3 regions of the Solibacillus sp. FSL W8-0372 genome follow, and region 2 is predicted to be linked to each of the others. Evidence: riboswitches for the same ligand, from Rfam matches in the RefSeq annotation. Region 2 holds a riboswitch; each other region holds the start of a gene.

Region 1 (7,447 bases), 250 kb from region 2:
GCATTCATGTCTTACGGATTCCGTATGTGGGAAATAATGCTGATTATTAATGTATTGTTGGTTAACCGTTGTTAAATGAGATGGATGAACATGTGGCACCACCATATTCGTTACATTTCTTTGAACATAATGTCTTGTAGGTGACATTTGCGGTGATCCAAATTGAGTAGGAGCTGTTTGGACCGGTAGTTGTTGCCCAAAACCTTGGAACGCTTGAACGCTTTCATCATCAAATGATTCAAACCAGTTTCTATTAACCAATTATATCCTCCTTCCATAATGTTGATGTTTCTTTACTAACGTATGAAAGGATTCAATTGAGACCTATTTAATTGCCTATAGTTCAAAATAATTTTTTAATGAAAGAAACTACTAACAGCTCTAACTGCTTGTCACCTATTATTTAATCTACTGAGATAATGGACCGTATATTTTAGTCCATACTTCCTTAATGCCAGCTGCTGCATGTTCAGTAGCAAAATGGATATGCTGTGATTCTGGCAGCTTTAAAATAGCGTCACAAGCATTTCCAACTGCAATGGCTGGATAGCCGAGTTTGAATAAACTGAGATCATTTTCGGAATCACCAGCTACAACAACCTTTCCATCATATTGGCACTTTTTAAGTATATATGTGAGGGCAGACCCTTTATTAATATTAGCAGGAAGTATATCTACGTCTTTGTCACTGCTAAACACAATATCCACTGCCAAATTAAGCTGTTGGACTGTTTTTTTAAGTATTTGAACTTGCTTACTCTCTGCAAAATAAGCAAGACGCCATGGGGTATTTATAGGCTGCCGTGCAATTCCAATAGATGTGGCTATTGTTTTAACCTGTTCAAAATCATTTTGCTTAATATTGCGTGCCCAATCTTCGTCAAGCTCATATGTTGGACCAACATAAATAGAAGCACCGACATCGCATATTAAAATATCCGGTTTCGGCAGTTGTTCACGCTCAATTAAATCCATCGCGGACTGCTTATATCTTCCTGTAATATATATAAGAGATGTATTTTCCAGTGCTAACGTTTCCCAAAGATCTTTGTGGGATACCTTTTCACTAACAATTGTATTATCTAAATCTGTAGCTAAAATACGAGGTTTAAGGTAGGGATACGTAGGCATTTTTACGTTCATACAGCTCCTTTACTTTGCGGGAAATAAGCGTCCAGTTAAATTCTCTTTTTGCATATTCCTTAGCATCACGACGCATTTTTAATACTTGCTGAGAATTCTTTAAGAAATAGACCATGCTTTCACTTAACTTTTGCATATTGGCTTTTGGAATATGGAATCCTGTTACGCCTGATTTAACAACGTCTTTTAATCCACCCACATGTGTCGCAATTACCGGACAACCACATGCCTGAGCTTCTGCTGCTACCATTCCAAAAGATTCATAATGAGATGGCATAATCGTAACTAATGCACCTGCATAAAGACTTTTTAACTGTTTCTCGGTTTTTGGGCCGAGGAATAGCACGCGATCTTCCATTCCTTTTATTGCTTCTTTTAGCTTTTCACTTTTTGGACTAAAATTATTTAAATCAACCGATTCTGGACAGCCCCCTGCAATAAGTAGCTTCACATTATCTGGTACATCGTTCTTTTTTAACATATGTCGGTATGCATTTAAAAGATCAAAAATTCCTTTTGATGTTTCAAGACGCCCCGCATAAAAATAATATGGAAATGTAAATTGTTTCGTATCTTCTGATGCCGCTAAATAAACCGGTGATACTCCCACCGGCACAACAGATACTTCGCTTACATGTTTTGTGAAAACTTCAATTTGTTTTTTCTCGTTTGGAGTTGTAGCGAGGACAACATCGGCTTTTTGCATAATTATCTTTTCAAAATGCTTGCGCTTTTGATCAATAAATCCTGTACCTTGCTCTTTTGCAATTGCAAGTGAATGATTTGTGTGGCACCAGTAGAAAGAATATTCTTTTTGGAGATAATATGCGAGTACACCGGATAACCAGTAATGAGTATGAACAACGTCATAGCTGCTTAAATCTAATGTCTCTTTCATTTCTTCATAAATGCTAGGCAGTATAGCAAACATCTGCTGCTTATCAACAAAGCCTTTTTGACCTCCAGCAAATCTGTACACTTTACTACGCTCTCCCAGCTGTTCAACAGCCGGCTTTTGTTCATTGCTCCAATGGGTAACAATATCTACACTGTACCCAAGCTCATCAAGCTGCAATGCTAAATGTTTCACATAATTATTCTGTCCGCCTGCCTGTTTACTTCCAAGCGGAATTAAAGGATCGCCATGATCAGAAATAAATAGTATTTTTTGCTTCAAATGAATCGCATCCTTTCGTTCTTAAGCAGCAAATCCGAGCTGTAATACTTTACTGCTGTCTTGCTGTTATTCAATGAAATGACGGTTACTTTCATAAGAATACTGTTTTTAGCTAGGCTGATTTCCATTCTTTAAGCTTCGCTTGATTCCTACTTTTGTACAAAAGTATCCTAACCCTATCTAGCAAGTACTCTAATAGAATATGTTTTACGTTTAACCGTTTTTTCCACACCTAAAAAAGCGCCCCTCTATTTATTAGGAACATTTGTCAGAAATTTAGAGTCAATTATCCTATTCCCTAAATTACACAGCATTAAACTAAATATTCACATAAAATTATTAAAAGCGTAAATTTGATCTTAAAAATCATTAAGTAATAGGGTAAGGAGAACCGATTATTTAGAGAATTTTTTTAAGAAAAGTAAAAGGATTTTAGAATTAAAAAAAGCTATTCTGAGCATAGCTTTAACAGAATAGCTAACTAATTTTAAATAACTTCCAGCGTTACCTCAATATTCTTTCTAGTGGCTTTTGAATAAGGACATACTTCATGTGCTTTATATACAAGCTCTTCTAATTTTTCACGCTCAATACCTGTCCCTTTTACTTGTAAAACAACGCCAAGTTTAAAACCTTGATCCTGTTCGTCCTTTAACAGACTAACATTAGCTGTCACTTCAGAGGTAAACTTGATACGGGCTTTACTTGCTGTTGATTGGAGAGCACTATCAAAACAAGCGGCATACCCAGCGGCAAATAATTGTTCCGGATTTGTTGCATTTTCAATCTTCTTTGCACGTGGTGTACCTGGCATCGCTGTATCGAAATGGATTACTCCATCTTCAGATTGTACTTTCCCTTCTCTACCCCCTGATGCAGTAGCAGTAGAAGTAAATAATTTTTCAGACATTACACTTCAACACCTCTCCATTATGATTACAACGTATCTCTACCCTCTTTTTCTTTTTTCATGCATTTATTATTTCTTTTATTTATGGATTGTTGAATCAGGAGTGATTAAAAGAGAGCGCTTGCTTATGTTTTGGAAAATTAGTGAGGGGTAACAACATATAAGTATTTATAGGGAGGGTATAGAATATTATGTTCGGAATATCTGACCTTATCTCACTTATCATTTCTGCATTTATTATATTGCCTGTTGTTGTATTTCTTCGGGAAATGGGCTATATAATTGTAAGTTGGCTTTTTGGTGTAAAAGAACCAAGATTAACAATCGGATCTGGACCAAGATTTATGAAACTTGGGATGTTCGATATTCGTAAAAACTATCATATTTATAGTTGGTTTTCGTATGATGAGTTGAAATATGAAAGCAAGTTTTCCTATATTTGTATTTATTCAGGTCCTATACTAATTAATCTCTTCTTAGGTCTTACAATCAACTTTTTAATTGCCAATGGCTGGGCAGAAGAATACAAAACATTTTGGGATCGCTTTGTTTTTTATGCCTTTTATTATGTACTATTTGATATAGTCCCAATGGTTACGTTTAACGGCAAGCCTAATAACGGTATGATTATTTATCAAATGATTAGGTATGGGAAACGTATCGATTCAAGTAAAGAACCCTTTCTTCCAGCAACTTCAGATGTAGAGAAAGAATATCAAGAGTATATGAAGAAATATGAGGAAAGTAAAAAACAAGAAAAAGAAAAACCGTGACTACAGGAATATTAGAAGAGCCACGACACATAAAAAAATGCAGCTAAAGAAAAGACCCTCAAAATCATCATTTAATTATGATTAATTTATAGCAATAAGAGCTCGGTATGATCGAGCTCTTTTTTTGCTAGACACCTCTTTTATTTCCCCAGATAAGTGTATGCAGCTGGGGTAATACCTTCACATTTTTTAATTCTGTATCCATCATTACTTTATCGATTAACTGTTCGTATTTTTCCAATAAATGCTCAACCAATTCTGATGTATTATTAGATGTAATATCATCATTTCCAACCTGAAGATAAAAAGGAGTACTCGGAAATTGAAGGTGTACTTGTTTAGCATAGGCATAATCTTCTTCATTAAAGACCACAATTTTAAGAGAGATACTCTGATTGTTGCTTCTATCTCTAAGCTTTTCCAAAATATAAGAGAGCATAGAAAAGTCGGTCTTCATGCCGGAACTAGGGGGCTTAGGTGAAATTGTTAATTCATCTACTTCATACAACCAATCTTGCCACTTGCTTCCCTGTGTCTCAACGCCAATCTTTATATTATTCTCTTTTAAAACTTTAACAAGCGATTCCAGATTGCGCAGAAGTGCAGGGTTTCCTCCTGAAATTGTGACAAATGAAAAGCCATTTCCCCCAAGGCGTTTTAACTCTGACCAAATCTCTTCTGCTGTCATTTGAACAATAAGGTGTTTGCCACTGCCATCCCATGTAAAAGATGAGTCACACCAGGAACAAGAATAATCACAGCCAGCTGTGCGTACAAACATAGTCTTCTGACCAACCACCATTCCTTCTCCTTGTATCGTCGGACCAAAAATCTCTAAAACCGGTACTTTACTCAATTTCCATCCACTCCCTTCTTGCTTCGGCATAGCTTGTTGGAGTTTCATATAGCTTAATAAATTCTACTCGTGCCCCTTGAAGTCGATGTTCATCAAGCAAGGCTTCATTCAACTTTTCAAAAATCCAGACAACAATATTTTCTGCAGTCGTATTCATCGGTGGCAGAGTCTCATTTAAATAGTGGTGATCTAAATAAATCTCTATTTTTTGTTTCCAAATCTCCTTGATGTCACCAAAATCAATTACAATTCCTCGTTCATCGGTATAACCACTCAATCCTAAGACTGCGCGATACGTATGACCATGTAAGTTTTTACATTTGCCCTCATAGTTGTGTAAATGGTGAGCAGCATCAAACGTAAATTCTTTGCTAATGAGAACACGTTTTGAATGATATTTTAATTGATTGCTCTGGATATCTTCATCAATTTTTTGTAGCTTCTCAACAATTCTAAAATTAGTCATGTAATAAAAACTCCTCCCTGAAAATCTTCCCGACACATTTCAAGAGAGGCACTATGATTCATTCTATTAAAACATATGTAAAAACAGAAAAAGCCACGTCCTTTATGGACATGGCAAGTTGTCATGTTTCCATAGTTTTTTATAGAGGGTATAAGCTATGAACCTCTCCCGTTCAATTCCGGGCATTCTTTTATAAGGACATTCTATATAAAGTATTAGGAAATTTCAAATTTATTATTCCATAAAAAACATTAAATAGTATTTTAAAACCATACTTACCAATAATTTATTTTACTTTTAAAGGTGTTAGCATATCTTTACTGAATTATTAATATTGTAAAAATTGCAGGATACTTTATTGAGGAAGGTAGCGATTTATGGAGACATTTCAAACTTTTCTAAATGATTTCAATAACCAAATGCAAGTATTGCATAATGCTGCGATAGAAGCAGCCCCTCTGTTTTTATCAAAAATACTCCTCCTCTTCATTCCACTGAGTAACTTTTTTTCTATGCGTTAAATAATTCTCCTGCAAGTAACAAGATAGCTGTATTTTAAGGGTGTCCTCCTGTTTTTGCAGCGAGATATTTAAAATTTGTTCAATACGATTCAAGCGCTGGTAAAGAGTATTCGCATGAATATGCAAATGCTGCGCAGTTTGCTGAATAGAACGGTTAAATTTGAAATAAGCTAATAATGTTTCGTAGAGGTGATTTTTATTTGCTTGAGCAAGTAACTCACCGATTTGATCTTGAATGAAATTTGCCAAGTCACGCGGTGGAACTTGTAAGATCAACTGGTTAAGACCTATTTTCTCATAGCTCGTAACCGTCCATTCATCGCGTACACGTAAAAAGCGCAATGTTTGAAGCGCTTCCTCATAAAAAGCAGTAATGTTATAAAGTGATTTATGTTGTTTACTGATTGCACTCCGAAAAAGTGGTTTATGTTGTATTTGCCACTTTCTTTGAAGCAACTGTAATGTTTCATTTAACGAGGTAAGTGTTGCTGATAAAGGACTCCCAATTAAAAAAGTTATTTTATTTTTTTCATAAAAAATTAATGTACGTTCACTTGAAAATTGTTCTTTTAGCAAAGATATAAACTGTTTTAAGGATTGCTCAATTGACAGCATGTTTGCTTTCTGTTGAAATTCGAAAATACATAAACGGTAATAGTCTTGGACATCTAAATCTAGATGATATGCCGTAGAGGCAACTGATTTTTGATTCGGTGCATCTATAAATTGTTGAAATGTTTCATGGATGCGTTTGTTATGAAGCTCTTGGACATTTTTGTTACGTAATATTTGTAGTATTAAAATATTTGCCCCCTGCTCCAATGTTTGTTGATCTTTGTAGGAGATGCTTCCTTTCTGTTCAATTATCATACTCCCTAAACAAATGTCTAAATTATAGAGCGGATAAATTATATAGCTTCGTTTGTTTTTTAGCCTGTACTCAAAAGGTTTTAGCTTTAAAAATAACTGTTTCTTTATTTTTGATTTAGTGTGGTAAGGAATAGAGAAGCTGTCCTCCAAAAATACATCATCAGAGGCATCATAAAAGCCAATCGGTAGTTGGGTTAATTTTTGTAGCTCTTTTAAAATGACCGATATTGGTTCATTTTGTAAAAGCAATTGATTTAAGGAAGCATGTACATCATAGCGTTGTTTAAGAAGGGTATGTTTTGTCTCTAATGCTAGGGATAATTCATGCGCTTCTTTTACTTTTTCAATCATCTTTTCATAATACTGAGCTTTTTGAATTGCTACCCCTACCTGATCTGCAAATGCTTGAAAAAATAATAGATCTTCTTGTGTGAGATCTCTTTTCTTTTGAAGTTGGTGAATAATCATGACACCAATTGGCTTAACATCAACAGTTATCGGTACACAAAGTGCTGCCTGCGGAACATGTTCACTCTTTAAAATTGTCCGTAAATTATGGGGGCTTACATTTTGATGATACATAGCAGCCATGATTTCTTCATTACTGTTAAAAAACTCACCCATTCCTGTCGCAAATACGCGACCAGTGATGGCTTCATTTGGCTTTGTTTGAAATTGTTCAATTGATGGCGGGAAATGGATATAAGTTTTTGGAATGAGGCATTGTTTAT
Region 2 (4,635 bases):
TGAAAGCCTGTCAAAACGTATTGCATAATGTTTATTAATTTTCCACAGGGGTATTTTTACACTGTGCAAGAAACTAAGGAGAGGATGATAAACATGGCAAAACATATTGTAGGTTATTATGATACTGAAGAAGAGGCAATCATGAAAATTGAAGATTTAAAACGTCAAGGCTATCGTTCAGAAGATATTTCAGTTGTAAGTAAAAATAGTTCAAATGTAGATACAATTTCAGATGAAACAGGTGCTGTTGCAGAAGGAGCTGCTACAGGAGCAGCTGCCGGCGGAGTAGTAGGCGGCGTTGGCGGCGTACTTGCTGGACTTGGCGCATTAGCAATACCAGGAATTGGACCAATCGTGGCAGCAGGTCCGATTGTAGCCGGTTTAACAGGAGCAGCTGCTGGTGCAGGTGTCGGTGGTTTAGCTGGAGCTCTTATTGGCATGGGGATTCCAGAAGATGAAGCAAATCGTTATAGCGATTATGTAGAATCCGGCAAAATTTTAGTTATTGTAGACGAAGATTTACGAGGCCCGATTTTATAATTAATTATTACTGAAAATATACAGCCGAGGGGATGAAAGATATGGCAAAGCATACTGTAGGATATTATGATACAGAACAAGAGGCAGTCGCCGCAATCGAGGATTTAAAAAGACAAGGTTACCGCTCGGAGGATATTTCAATTATTAGTAAAAGCAAAACTAATATAGATAACGTTTCTACTGAGACAGGTGCTGATGTTGCAGGCGGTGCCGCTGCAGGTCTAGCTACTGGCGGGGCTTTAGGTGGCATTGGTGGTATTCTTTTAGGACTTGGAGCTCTGGCCATTCCAGGAGTAGGTCCTATCGTAGCTGCTGGACCAATCGCTACAGGGCTAACAGGATTAGCTGCTGGCGGTAGTATTGGCGGATTGGCAGGTGCCTTTGTAGGAATGGGTATTTCCGCAGAGGAAGCAGAGCGTTATGATGAGGAATTTAAAGCTGGCAAGATTTTAGTCATTGTGGACGAGGATACAAAAGGTCCATTAGTATAAAAAAATGTACTGAAACAAGGCTGTGTTGGAGGTCAAGTGACTTTCCGCCCAGCCTTTTCTTCAGACAAAAAATAGACGGAGAAATTCCGCTTATTTGGGAAAAAACTTTAAAAACCGGAAAAATAAAGGGAGGAATTCCGCTTATTACCCTCCAAAACAAGAAAAAATCATTTTTTTCTATGGATAAGCGGAAAAATCACCCTTATTACCCCTTAAAATAAGGGCATCCTGCAAATAACGGGAAATTCTCCGCTTATTTTTTACATATGCTAGCTAAACCCGAATTCCACTATAAAAAAACGCCACCCCTATTCATAATGAATGGCATTTGTTAAAATCTTAACCTTTACTTACTGTTGTTATAGCTGCTTTCGCTAGACGTCGATCGTTATAAGCAAGCCCTTGACTTAAAATCATAGCCCCTACCAGTTGCATTACTGTTTTCACAATTATTTGCCCCACAATTGCTGCTGGAACGGCTGCCCAAGGTATAAAACCTGCTCCTAAAGGACTTAGCCCCACAACAACGAACACGATGGAATCCAAAAATCCTCCAACAATTCCACTATAGAACACACGCCACGCCATCGGTAATTTTAAACGTGTGTAAATTTCTGTATCGGCTGTTTCAGCAACTAAAAAGGATAGTGCAGATGCAGCTACAATAATTAACGTATCTCCTAATGAGAACGATACAGTTGCAGATAAAACTAAAGCCAGTAAGATGAACCCATATGTTTTTTTACGACCAAATTTATTTTGCACTAAATCCCGGAAAATAAATGTCGCACCAATTAAAAATGAACCCATCGGTATGATAAACATGCCCAATTCAAGCGGGGCAAAACGGGCTGTGACAACGTTTGCCGTCACAATAGATACTAAATAAAATAAAATTCTTATCATAATACCCCTCCTGTTTCCTTCGAATGTAAATACGTTTCCATCCCTTGTAATCGCAGCTTACATGCCGGGCAATCCCCGCATCCATCTGCGATAATGCCGTTATAACAAGTGAGTGTTTTCTCTCTTACATACTCAAATGCGCCAAGCTCGTCGGCTAATGCCCATGTTTCGGCTTTATCAATCCACATGAGCGGTGTATGAATTACAAAGGAATTATCCATTGATAAATTCAATGTCACATTCAACGATTTTATAAAGATATCGCGACAGTCCGGATAACCGCTGAAATCCGTTTCGCATACACCTGTGACAATATGCTTCGCGCCAATTTGGCTTGCCAATACACCAGCAAATGATAAAAACAATAGATTGCGCCCTGGTACAAAGGTTGATGGCAATCCGCCCTCTTCCCCTTCTTCAACCGCAATATCATCACGTGTTAAGGCATTTGGTGCGAGCTGATTCAGTAACTCCATATTCAAAATATGGTGTCGTACATTCTGTTCTTCGGCAATCTTTTTAGCGCATTCAATTTCCAATGCATGCCGTTGTCCGTAATCAAATGTTACTACTTCCACTGCTTTGAAATTTTTCAATGCCCAAAACAGACATGTTGTACTATCCTGTCCGCCGCTAAATACGACGAGTGCTTTTTCATCCTTCATCTTTTTGCTCCTTTTAAACGAAAAAACAGCACTAAGATTATGTGCTGTTTAATCTTAGTTTTTTATAGAGGGTCGCTAATAACCTCTTTCACCTGCAAGGTATATTTAATTTTTAACGGTTGTCGATTTTTTCTGGATATAAATCATGGTTCATTAAACGGTAGTTGGCAATTTCCTCATATTTCGTGCCCGGACGACCGTAATTGCACCAAGGATCAATTGAAATGCCTCCACGCGGCGTAAATTTACCCCATACTTCTATGTAGCGTGGGTCTAACAGCTTGATTAAATCGTTCATAATAATATTCACGCAGTCTTCATGGAAATCGCCATGATTACGGAAACTAAATAAATATAATTTTAATGATTTACTCTCCACGATTTTTTGATCCGGAATATATGAAATATACATCGTCGCAAAGTCCGGCTGCTGTGTAATCGGACAAAGACTCGTAAACTCCGGACAATTGAATTTCACAAAATAATCGCGGCCAACATGCATATTATCAACAGACTCCAACACTTCTGGTGCATACTCAAAAGCATATTTTACATTTTGATTTCCTAATAACGTTAAATCCTCTAAACCATCTTTTTCGTGTCTACTAGACATGAAAAACCCCTCCTTCATTCATACCAAAGTATCCAAAGGAGGGGTAAGCGTATCATCAATAAAAAACTACCGGATGCAATAAAAAAAGCCACGTCCGATATGGACATGGCATAATATGCATGTATCCATAGTTTTTTATAGAGGGTATCAGCTATGAACCTCTCCTGAACAACTCAGGTATTTTAATCTTTCCTCATTCTATTAGAAATAAAGTCCATTGTAAAGAAATAATTGAAAATATGGTACCTACTATCCTACACTATTGGCTTTTCAAATATAAAAACCGATACTGCCATATCCTCTTCCACTTTTATATCCGAAAATAAATGAAGCAGTTTTGAATCGACGAGCTCCTCCAATCCTTCGGGAACCTGTTGCTTATAAATTTCCTGAATCATTTGGGTTCTCGCATTGTGAATAACCTTTTTTCCTTCTTCTGATTGAATAATAAATTTTTCAGTAGGTGTCAAAATGCCGTACATCGTCGTGACAGCCATATTCTCCACGAAATGCGTATAAACTCTATCCGGTCCTTTCCCATATAGCTCTTTACGTACTTTTCGTACGATTTCATTAAAAACAGTCTCCTTCTTCCCCATTTGTACACCCCCCTAGTTTATTCAAACTATACAATATAACTTTTAAAAAAATAAACTCTTCTCTCTCTATCTTGTTCTTTTAAAACAAAATAGTATAATAAAAGAAATAAATGGAATTCCAATAAAATTTTTTGTTGGAATACTATTTGCTTTTTATAAAATGGATTGATTCGTTAGTAGGTATTGCTAATTTATTACTCCACTACAAGGTCTTTTTAAAAGACGTCTTGTGGTGGAGTTTTTTGTATTTTAAAGGAGGTTATATAAAGATGTCATGGATTGTTCTTCATTTTATCGGGATTATTTCATACGCAGCAACGGGAGCATTTGTCGCGCTTGAAGCGAGATTTTCATTTATAGGTGTATTTGCTTTAGGTTTTATTACAGCGTTTGGAGGAGGGCTAATCCGCAATGTAATTATAGGGATTCCTGCTACTGAACTGTGGGAGCAATCCACTATTTTAACAGTGTTCATAACATTAATTATCATCGTATTAATTCCACTAAAATGGATTGATCATTGGAGAAGGTGGGGAATGTTTTTCGATTCAATTGGGCTGGCTTCCTTTGCCCTTCAAGGTGCCATGCTAGCAAGTGAAATTTATTCCAATAATTTAGGCGTGATGATTTTGGCGGCTCTATTTACAGGTGTCGGCGGTGGAGTAATTCGGGATGTGATCGCTGGTCGAAAACCACTTGCGTTGAAGGAAGAAATTCACGCGATATTAACGATTCTATGTGCCCTCTCTATTTGGCTAGGCTGGAGCTCGCCTCTAGCACTTACACTTATCGTTGTTATTGTAGTTGCCGTACGTTTGTTA
Region 3 (7,447 bases), 280 kb from region 2:
AGTACATCAATATTTGGCTCCTCCTGCTCGGCTTCAATATTCGTATGGAAAACAGCAATCTCGTCTGTTAAATGATCGAAAATAACGAGTGTATCGTAAACATGAAACTGCAGTTCAGGCAATGGTTTTTGCAATGCATGAATATAGCCGATCCCCCCGCCCGTAAAAGGATATTCGGTATGTGATGATATGCGCGGCATTACTTGTTTAATCAATTGAATAAGCTCACCGTCATATGTGTACTCTCTATTGGATAGATGCGATTTATCAATAAGCTGCTGTCCGTTGCCGCTATAGGTTTTTCTTGGATTGACGCCGATGAAGGAGTAGCGTCCATTACCCTCATATTTGGATGAGCTTTCTAAAAGAAATTTTCGTTCGCCCTTTAAACGTTGGAAAATGGAGATTGGTGTCAGTAGATCACCGTTCACTTTTTTCATTGATGTACGAAAACGTTGTTGAATTGCCATTCGACACACTCCTTTTAATTTTGGGAATAAAAAAAGTCCCCAGCAAAAGAATAAACTTTTGCTGAGGACGATCTGCACCGCGTTGCCACCTCGATTGAAGCTATAAAATAGCCTCCACTTAAACCTGATAACGGCAGGGTACCGTCCGCCGACTAATGCCGGCAGCTTTCATAAGGCCCATTCACATTTACCTTTTGACGTATTTTCACCAACCATACGCTCTCTGCACAAAATGGAAAATGCTACTCTTCTTATTCAACAATTTACTCAACTAAACTCTTCTCAACTGAAACGGTGGTCGCGCTCCCGCAACCTGCTACCGTAATGTAATATTTTGAATATGCTTATTCTAACACTGAAAATAAAAATGTCAAACAATTCTAAAAAAACTTAACAAAAAACCCACCGGCTAATGACCAGTGGGTGAAACGATATATGTTAGATCAATTTTTTGAAATCAAGTCGTTTATTTAAAGTGTACATAATAGGTGCACCAACCGCTAAAACTACAAACTCCCCAAATGCTACAAATAACCATGTCTCCCAAAACGGAAAGTCCAACACTAGGTTAAGCTGTGCCGCAATGATAAACATTGTAAACGTAAAGAGTGTCGTATTAATAACTAAACGTGCCCAAATGTTTTTTACAAACTTACAGATGAAAATAAAAATCCCAAGTGTAAGAATAGTATGTCCTACGCCAAAAATTAGGTCAATTGGACCGACCGATGACATAAGGAAATTTGAAAAAAATACACCCAATACAACACCTAACATAAAACGAGGGTTGAAGGCGATTAGATGATTAAATATTTCGGCAATACGGAACTGTACTTGTCCAAAACTAATCGGGGCAACTAGCATAGTAATTGCAATATATAATGCTGCAATAATTGCACTCGTTGCAAGAAACTTTACTTTCATATTAAATTCCTCCTAGTTTTTTAACGTGGGATGGTTACGAACCACGCAAAGCAACTGCAATCATAGCAATATTGAAAAAGAAAGTAAAGAATTATAGAACTAAATCCCCTTCAAAGTTCAATAAATTGACAAATGATAAAATTATGAATAATGCATATATAATTCAGTGGTTTAAAGCGCGAAATTATCATGAAGAGATATGTAGTGAATTAATTTAATATCTGAACATTCTAAATCTTATTGACTATCTGAAAATGAAGAGGTAATATAATTTTAATTCACACTTCATCCAAATGAAGTTCGTCGCTTTAAAGTGACAGAGAATAATAGGGGGATAAATTATATGACACGTAAATTAACGAAGCTTTCCTTTTTAGTATTTGGGCTTCTTTTACTTTTAGCAGCATGCGGTGGAGAAGAGAAAGATACTGCTACTAATGCTACAGCTAGTGACGGAGGAACAGAGTCTGCACAAACTGATGAAGCAAAAACATTTAAAATCGGAACAACTCAAATCGTAGAGCACCCATCATTAGATGCTGCAAAAGAAGGATTCAAAAAGGCGATTGAAGACGCAGGGATTAAAGCAGAGTATGTGGATAAATCAGCTAATGGAGATAACAGTGCTAACATGTCAATCGCACAACAATTAGTAAGCGATAATGTAGATTTGATTTTTGCAAACTCAACACCATCTGCCCAAGCGGCAAAAGGTGCAACTGCTGATATTCCAATTATCTTCACATCGGTAACCGATGCGGTAGGTGCGGAATTAATCGAATCAATGGCAACTCCAGGGGCAAACGTTACTGGAACAATTGATTTACATCCGGAGACAATGCCAAAAACAATGGCATTTTTAAAAGAACTTGGTGTAAAAAATGTAGGGATGGTTTATAACGCTGGAGAGCAAAATTCAGTAGCCCAAATTTCAACTGCTAAAGAATTAGCAGCAAAAGAAGGTATTACAATTGTAGAAGCATCTGCTTCAACATCAGCGGAAGTAAAACAAGCAACAGAATCATTATTAGGTAAAGTAGAAGCGTATTACATCATTACAGATAACACAGTTGTAAATGCATTAGAATCAGTTATCGATGTAGCAAATGCAAACAAATTACCATTAATCGTTGGTGAGTTGGATTCTGTAGCACGTGGTGGATTAGCAGCATACGGTTTCAATTACTACGATATCGGTTATGAAGCAGGGCAAATGGCAGCTCAAATTTTATTGGAAGGGAAATCTCCTTCTGAAATTCCGGCAGCATACCCAGCAAACTTAAAATTAGTCATCAATAAAGAAACTGCAGAAAATTTAGGCTTAGAAGTTAAACCTGAGTGGGAAGCAGAAGTACAATAATTTGAATGCTGGTAAATAGCCAGGAATAAATATTCGCGCTTGTGCCCTTAAGGAAGGTCTGCCTAAAGTCATCGTAATGAGATCAAGGCTAATATTCTAGAAGGTCCTAGCGCGAATTAACGTTTAACTACTTTTTAATGGGTGCTCATAAGCTCTAAAGGTTCAATGGATAAAAATTATAGGAGATGATTCGAGATGTTTACAGCTTTGTTTGGGTCGGTAGAGCAAGGAATCATCTATGCAATTATGGCACTGGGTGTTTATTTAACATTCCGAGTGCTGGATTTTCCGGATTTAACGGTTGATGGAAGCTTTGTAACGGGTGCAGGTACGGCCGCAATGATGATTGTACTTGGCTATAATCCGATACTCGCAACATTGGTCGCAACAGTTGCTGGATTTATTGCTGGATGTATGACAGGAATTTTACACACTAAAGGGAAAATCAATCCGCTGCTTGCAGGGATTTTAATGATGATCGCGCTTTATTCTATTAATCTTCGCATTATGGGATTAAGCTCCGATACGGGTGTAACAAGACCAAATATCCCACTGTTAAATTCAGAAACAATTTTTACAGTGTTCGGTAATTTTTGGGCAAGTTTAGGCATTGATTCAGTCATCTCAAATGCCTTAAAGTCAATGGGTCTGGCAACGGTGCCAACAACTTGGGGTATTTTAGCCTTTATGCTCGTTGTGACGATTATTATTAAGCTTATCGTTGACTGGTTCTTAAAAACGGAAGTCGGTTTGGCGATTCGTGCTACAGGGGACAACAAACGGATGATTCGCAGTTTTTCGGCAAATACTGATTCATTAGTTATTTTAGGGTTAGGTATTTCAAACGGTATGGTTGCACTGTCAGGAGCATTAATTGCGCAATATACAAAATTTGCGGATGTTGGATTAGGTATCGGGATGATTGTTGTCGGATTGGCCTCTGTTATTATCGGGGAAGCAATTTTCGGTACGAAGTCGATTGTCCGTGTAACCTTCGCTGTTATTGCCGGGGCAATAATTTACCGTATGATTTACGCTTTAGCGTTGCGTGTAAAATGGCTGGATTCAGGTGATATGAAATTAATTACAGCATTTATCGTTATTTTGGCATTAGTAATTCCGCAAATCGTTAACAAGTATAAAGAAAAGAAACGTAAGGCAAAACGTTTGGAAGAACGAATGGCACTACAAAAGGCAAATTTAAAAGTTGAGCAGGGAGGGAATGGCCTTGCTTAAATTGGATAGTATCAATAAAGTGTTTAACGAAGGAACACCCGATGAGAAAATTGCATTGGATAATATTAATTTGCACTTAGCGCCTGGTGATTTTGTTACCATAATTGGAAGTAACGGTGCAGGGAAATCGACAATGATGAATATGATTTCCGGTGCCCTAACACCCGACTTTGGATCTGTCATTATTAATGGCAATGATTTAACACGTTTACCTGAACATAAGCGGGCGGTACATATTGGCCGTGTGTTCCAGGATCCAATGGCTGGTACAGCACCTACAATGACGATTGAAGAAAATTTGGCGATTGCCTATTCAAGAAATGCCAAACGCACACTTCGATTCGGTGTAGATAAAAAACGCCGTGAATTTTTCAAATCCTCATTAGAAAAATTACACCTGAATTTGGAAAATCGCCTAAATGCAAAGGTAGGTCTATTATCAGGTGGTGAACGCCAAGCATTAAGTCTATTAATGGCGACCTTTACGAAGCCTTCCATTTTGCTGCTCGATGAACATACAGCAGCACTGGACCCATCACGTGCAGAGCTTATTACAAAGCTGACGAAAGAATTGGTGGAGGAAAGTAAGCTGACAACGCTGATGGTTACGCATAATATGCAGCAGGCGTTGGATTTAGGTAATCGCTTAATTATGATGGACAAAGGGCAGATTATCCTGGAGGTAGGGGAAGACCGAAAACCGGCACTAACGATTCCAGATTTAATGACCGAATTCGAGCATATCCGCGGAGAAAAAATGAATTCAGATCGCGCGCTATTAGGCTAAAATAAAATCCCGGCAGTCATTGTTAGAATGACTGCCGGGATTTTTTTATAGATGGAATAAAGGAGATTTTTGTCCGGGATTACACAAGAAGTGCAAACAATGTACTGTCCTTATTAACCTCTTTATATTCAAAACCATTGGCCAACATGCGCTCGATTAAACCGGCGCGGTCATCAGGGTGGGCAAGTTCAATCCCTACTAATGCCGGACCACTCTCTTTATTGTTTTTCTTCGTATATTCAAAAGTTGTAATATCATCATTCGGCCCAAGCACTTCGGCCAAAAATTGTCTTAGCGCCCCGGAACGTTGTGGGAAGCTAACGATGAAGTAATGTAATAGTCCTTCGTAAATAAGCGAGCGTTCTTTAATTTCCTGCATCCGTCCGATGTCGTTATTTCCACCTGAAATAATGATAACAACGGATTTCCCCCTGATTTGTTCCGCATAAAAATCAAGAGCTGCAACTGACAAAGCTCCAGCTGGTTCGGCAATAATTGCATGCTTATTATATAAGTCTAAAATCGTAGTACACACTTTTCCTTCTGGAACAGTAATAATATCGTCCAAATAATGCTTACATACTTCATACGTTTCCTGCCCGACACATTTAACAGCAGCACCATCGACAAATTTATCAATCCAGTCGAGAGCAATAGGCTCCTTATTTTCAAAGGCAGACTTCATACTTGCTGCACCGGCAGGCTCTACCCCAATGATTTTACTTGTAGGTGATAAGTTTTTAATGTAGGCGGATACGCCGGACATTAAACCGCCCCCACCTATGCTGCCGAAAATATAGTCAATCGGTTCCTCGATATCATTCATAATTTCGACGGCTACAGTTCCTTGACCCGCCATGACGTCAACATCATCAAATGGGTGGATGAAAATACGGTTCTCTTCTTCACAATAAGCTACTGCGCTTTCCGCTGAGTCATCGAATGTATCACCGGCTAACACAATTTCAACAAAGTTCCGGCCAAACATACGAACCTGATCGATCTTTTGTTTTGGTGTTGTTTTTGGCATGAAAATGGTTGCTTGAATTTCAAGCTTTGCACAGGCATAAGCGACACCTTGTGCATGATTCCCGGCGCTTGCACATACGACACCTGAAGCACGTGCCTCATTTTCGATTTTCTTAATTTTATAATAGGCACCGCGTAATTTAAAGGACCGAACATGCTGTAGGTCTTCACGCTTAAAATAAATTTTTGCACCATACTTTTCGGATAAATATTCATTTAATTGCAGCGGGGTATGCACGACTACATCTTTTAAAAAATGATGGGCAATCAATACATTTTCAACTGCAATTGTTTTAGGTTGAGCAACTTCCATTTTCATGTGACCTCCGTAATCAGTTTAAAGATTACATCATTCTATCATAAATTTGTGCTTATGAGACCTAAAAAGTCAGTAAATTTAGAAAGTTCTTAAATTATTCATAATGAAAGCGTTTTATTGAAGAAAGTAATTTATTTCATACTACCTTAATAAAGAAAGTTGCATATCTGTTTAGCAAATCGGATAGCCTTATGAAGAATTGTCAGAACCCGTATTTACCGTTTTATTGTTTATGTAAAGAAGTGAAGGGGTAAAAAATACAATGCTATGGCAGTGGAATTTTGTTTTATAGTAAATCAATTTTTTACAAGTTCCAAGAACATATCTAGGAGGAATTAAATATGACTAAAACAGCTATTATTACAGGTGGGGGAAGCGGATTAGGTCAATCGACAGCTATCCGTATGGCCCAAGAAGGTATAAATATTGCAGTAGTGGATGTAAGCGAAAAAGGCGGAAATGAAACCGTCGAAAAAGTAAAAGCACTTGGCGTTGATGCTATTTTTATAAAAGCAGATGTTTCGAAAGCAGAGGAAGTAAAAAAATATGTAGACCAAACAATGGAGAAATTCGGTTCTTTCGATTACTTCTTCAATAATGCGGGTATTTCGGGAAGCGGGAAATACTATTTAGATACAACAATCGAAGAAATTGAACAGATTGTTGGCATCAATTTGTTAGGTGCATTATACGGGGTACGTTATGTAGCGGAAGTGATGCTAAAAAATGGTGGCGGTTCAATCGTGAATACAGCTTCTAGTGCTGGTGTCATAGGTCAAGACTCCGTTGTCACGTACTCAGCAACGAAACATGGCATAATTGGCTTAACGAAAAGTATGGTAGCAGAGTACGCAAAGGACGGATTACGTGTCAATGCCATTGCACCAGGACCGACCGAAACACCAATGGTAAAATCATTCTTTGAAGCAAACCCACAAATGAAGGAAAATGCAACAAGTGGAATCCCACAAAAACGCTTAGGGACACCTGAGGAAGTGGCGGAGCTCGTAACATTCTTATTAACATCAAAAGCAGAATATATTAATGGGGAAGTCATTCGTATCGACGGTGGATTCACAAGCACAAAATAAAATATAAAAAGGGCTGCTCGAAATGTCAGAGGGAAATCTGATATTTCGGCAGCCCTTTATTTTTTGTTCGATTTAGAATAGTAAATGTGCAATTGCAGCAATAATTGGAATCGAAATAATTGTACGGATTAGGAAGATAATGAATAAATCCCAAAGCTTTAATGGAAGCTTCGTACCTAATATTAATCCACCGACTTCCGACATGTAAATCAATTGCGTAACGGATACCGT

The links. A riboswitch is a leader RNA that binds a small molecule or an ion and turns the genes downstream of it on or off. The one in region 2 is predicted to bind preQ1.
Region 1: another riboswitch for preQ1. It lies ahead of queD (6-carboxytetrahydropterin synthase QueD); the one in region 2 lies ahead of queF (preQ(1) synthase).
Region 3: another riboswitch for preQ1. It lies ahead of MKY13_RS02335 (QueT transporter family protein); the one in region 2 lies ahead of queF (preQ(1) synthase).

What each region holds. Positions count from the first base shown of each region.
Region 1 is NZ_CP150204.1:3,861,413-3,868,859, forward strand. Features, by position in the region: gene MKY13_RS19755 (CotD family spore coat protein) at 1-261, opposite strand, end outside; gene MKY13_RS19760 (HAD-IIB family hydrolase) at 409-1,143, opposite strand; gene MKY13_RS19765 (glycosyltransferase) at 1,109-2,320, opposite strand; gene MKY13_RS19770 (organic hydroperoxide resistance protein) at 2,808-3,230, opposite strand; gene MKY13_RS19775 (hypothetical protein) at 3,422-4,003, shown strand; gene queE (7-carboxy-7-deazaguanine synthase QueE) at 4,131-4,859, opposite strand; gene queD (6-carboxytetrahydropterin synthase QueD) at 4,852-5,325, opposite strand; PreQ1 riboswitch class I at 5,451-5,497, opposite strand; gene MKY13_RS19790 (helix-turn-helix domain-containing protein) at 5,793-7,447, opposite strand, start outside.
Region 2 is NZ_CP150204.1:186,649-191,283, reverse strand. Features, by position in the region: gene MKY13_RS00935 (general stress protein) at 94-540, shown strand; gene MKY13_RS00930 (general stress protein) at 582-1,031, shown strand; gene MKY13_RS00925 (VUT family protein) at 1,371-1,934, opposite strand; gene queC (7-cyano-7-deazaguanine synthase QueC) at 1,934-2,602, opposite strand; gene queF (preQ(1) synthase) at 2,715-3,215, opposite strand; PreQ1 riboswitch class I at 3,337-3,383, opposite strand; gene MKY13_RS00910 (DUF2294 domain-containing protein) at 3,470-3,814, opposite strand; gene MKY13_RS00905 (trimeric intracellular cation channel family protein) at 4,084-4,635, shown strand, end outside.
Region 3 is NZ_CP150204.1:462,441-469,887, forward strand. Features, by position in the region: gene MKY13_RS02330 (metal ABC transporter ATP-binding protein) at 1-470, opposite strand, end outside; T-box leader at 531-738, opposite strand; gene MKY13_RS02335 (QueT transporter family protein) at 909-1,394, opposite strand; PreQ1 riboswitch class I at 1,401-1,445, opposite strand; gene MKY13_RS02340 (ABC transporter substrate-binding protein) at 1,738-2,754, shown strand; gene MKY13_RS02345 (ABC transporter permease) at 2,950-3,990, shown strand; gene MKY13_RS02350 (ABC transporter ATP-binding protein) at 3,983-4,777, shown strand; gene ilvA (threonine ammonia-lyase IlvA) at 4,857-6,119, opposite strand; gene MKY13_RS02360 (SDR family oxidoreductase) at 6,467-7,216, shown strand; gene MKY13_RS02365 (YjiH family protein) at 7,289-7,447, opposite strand, start outside.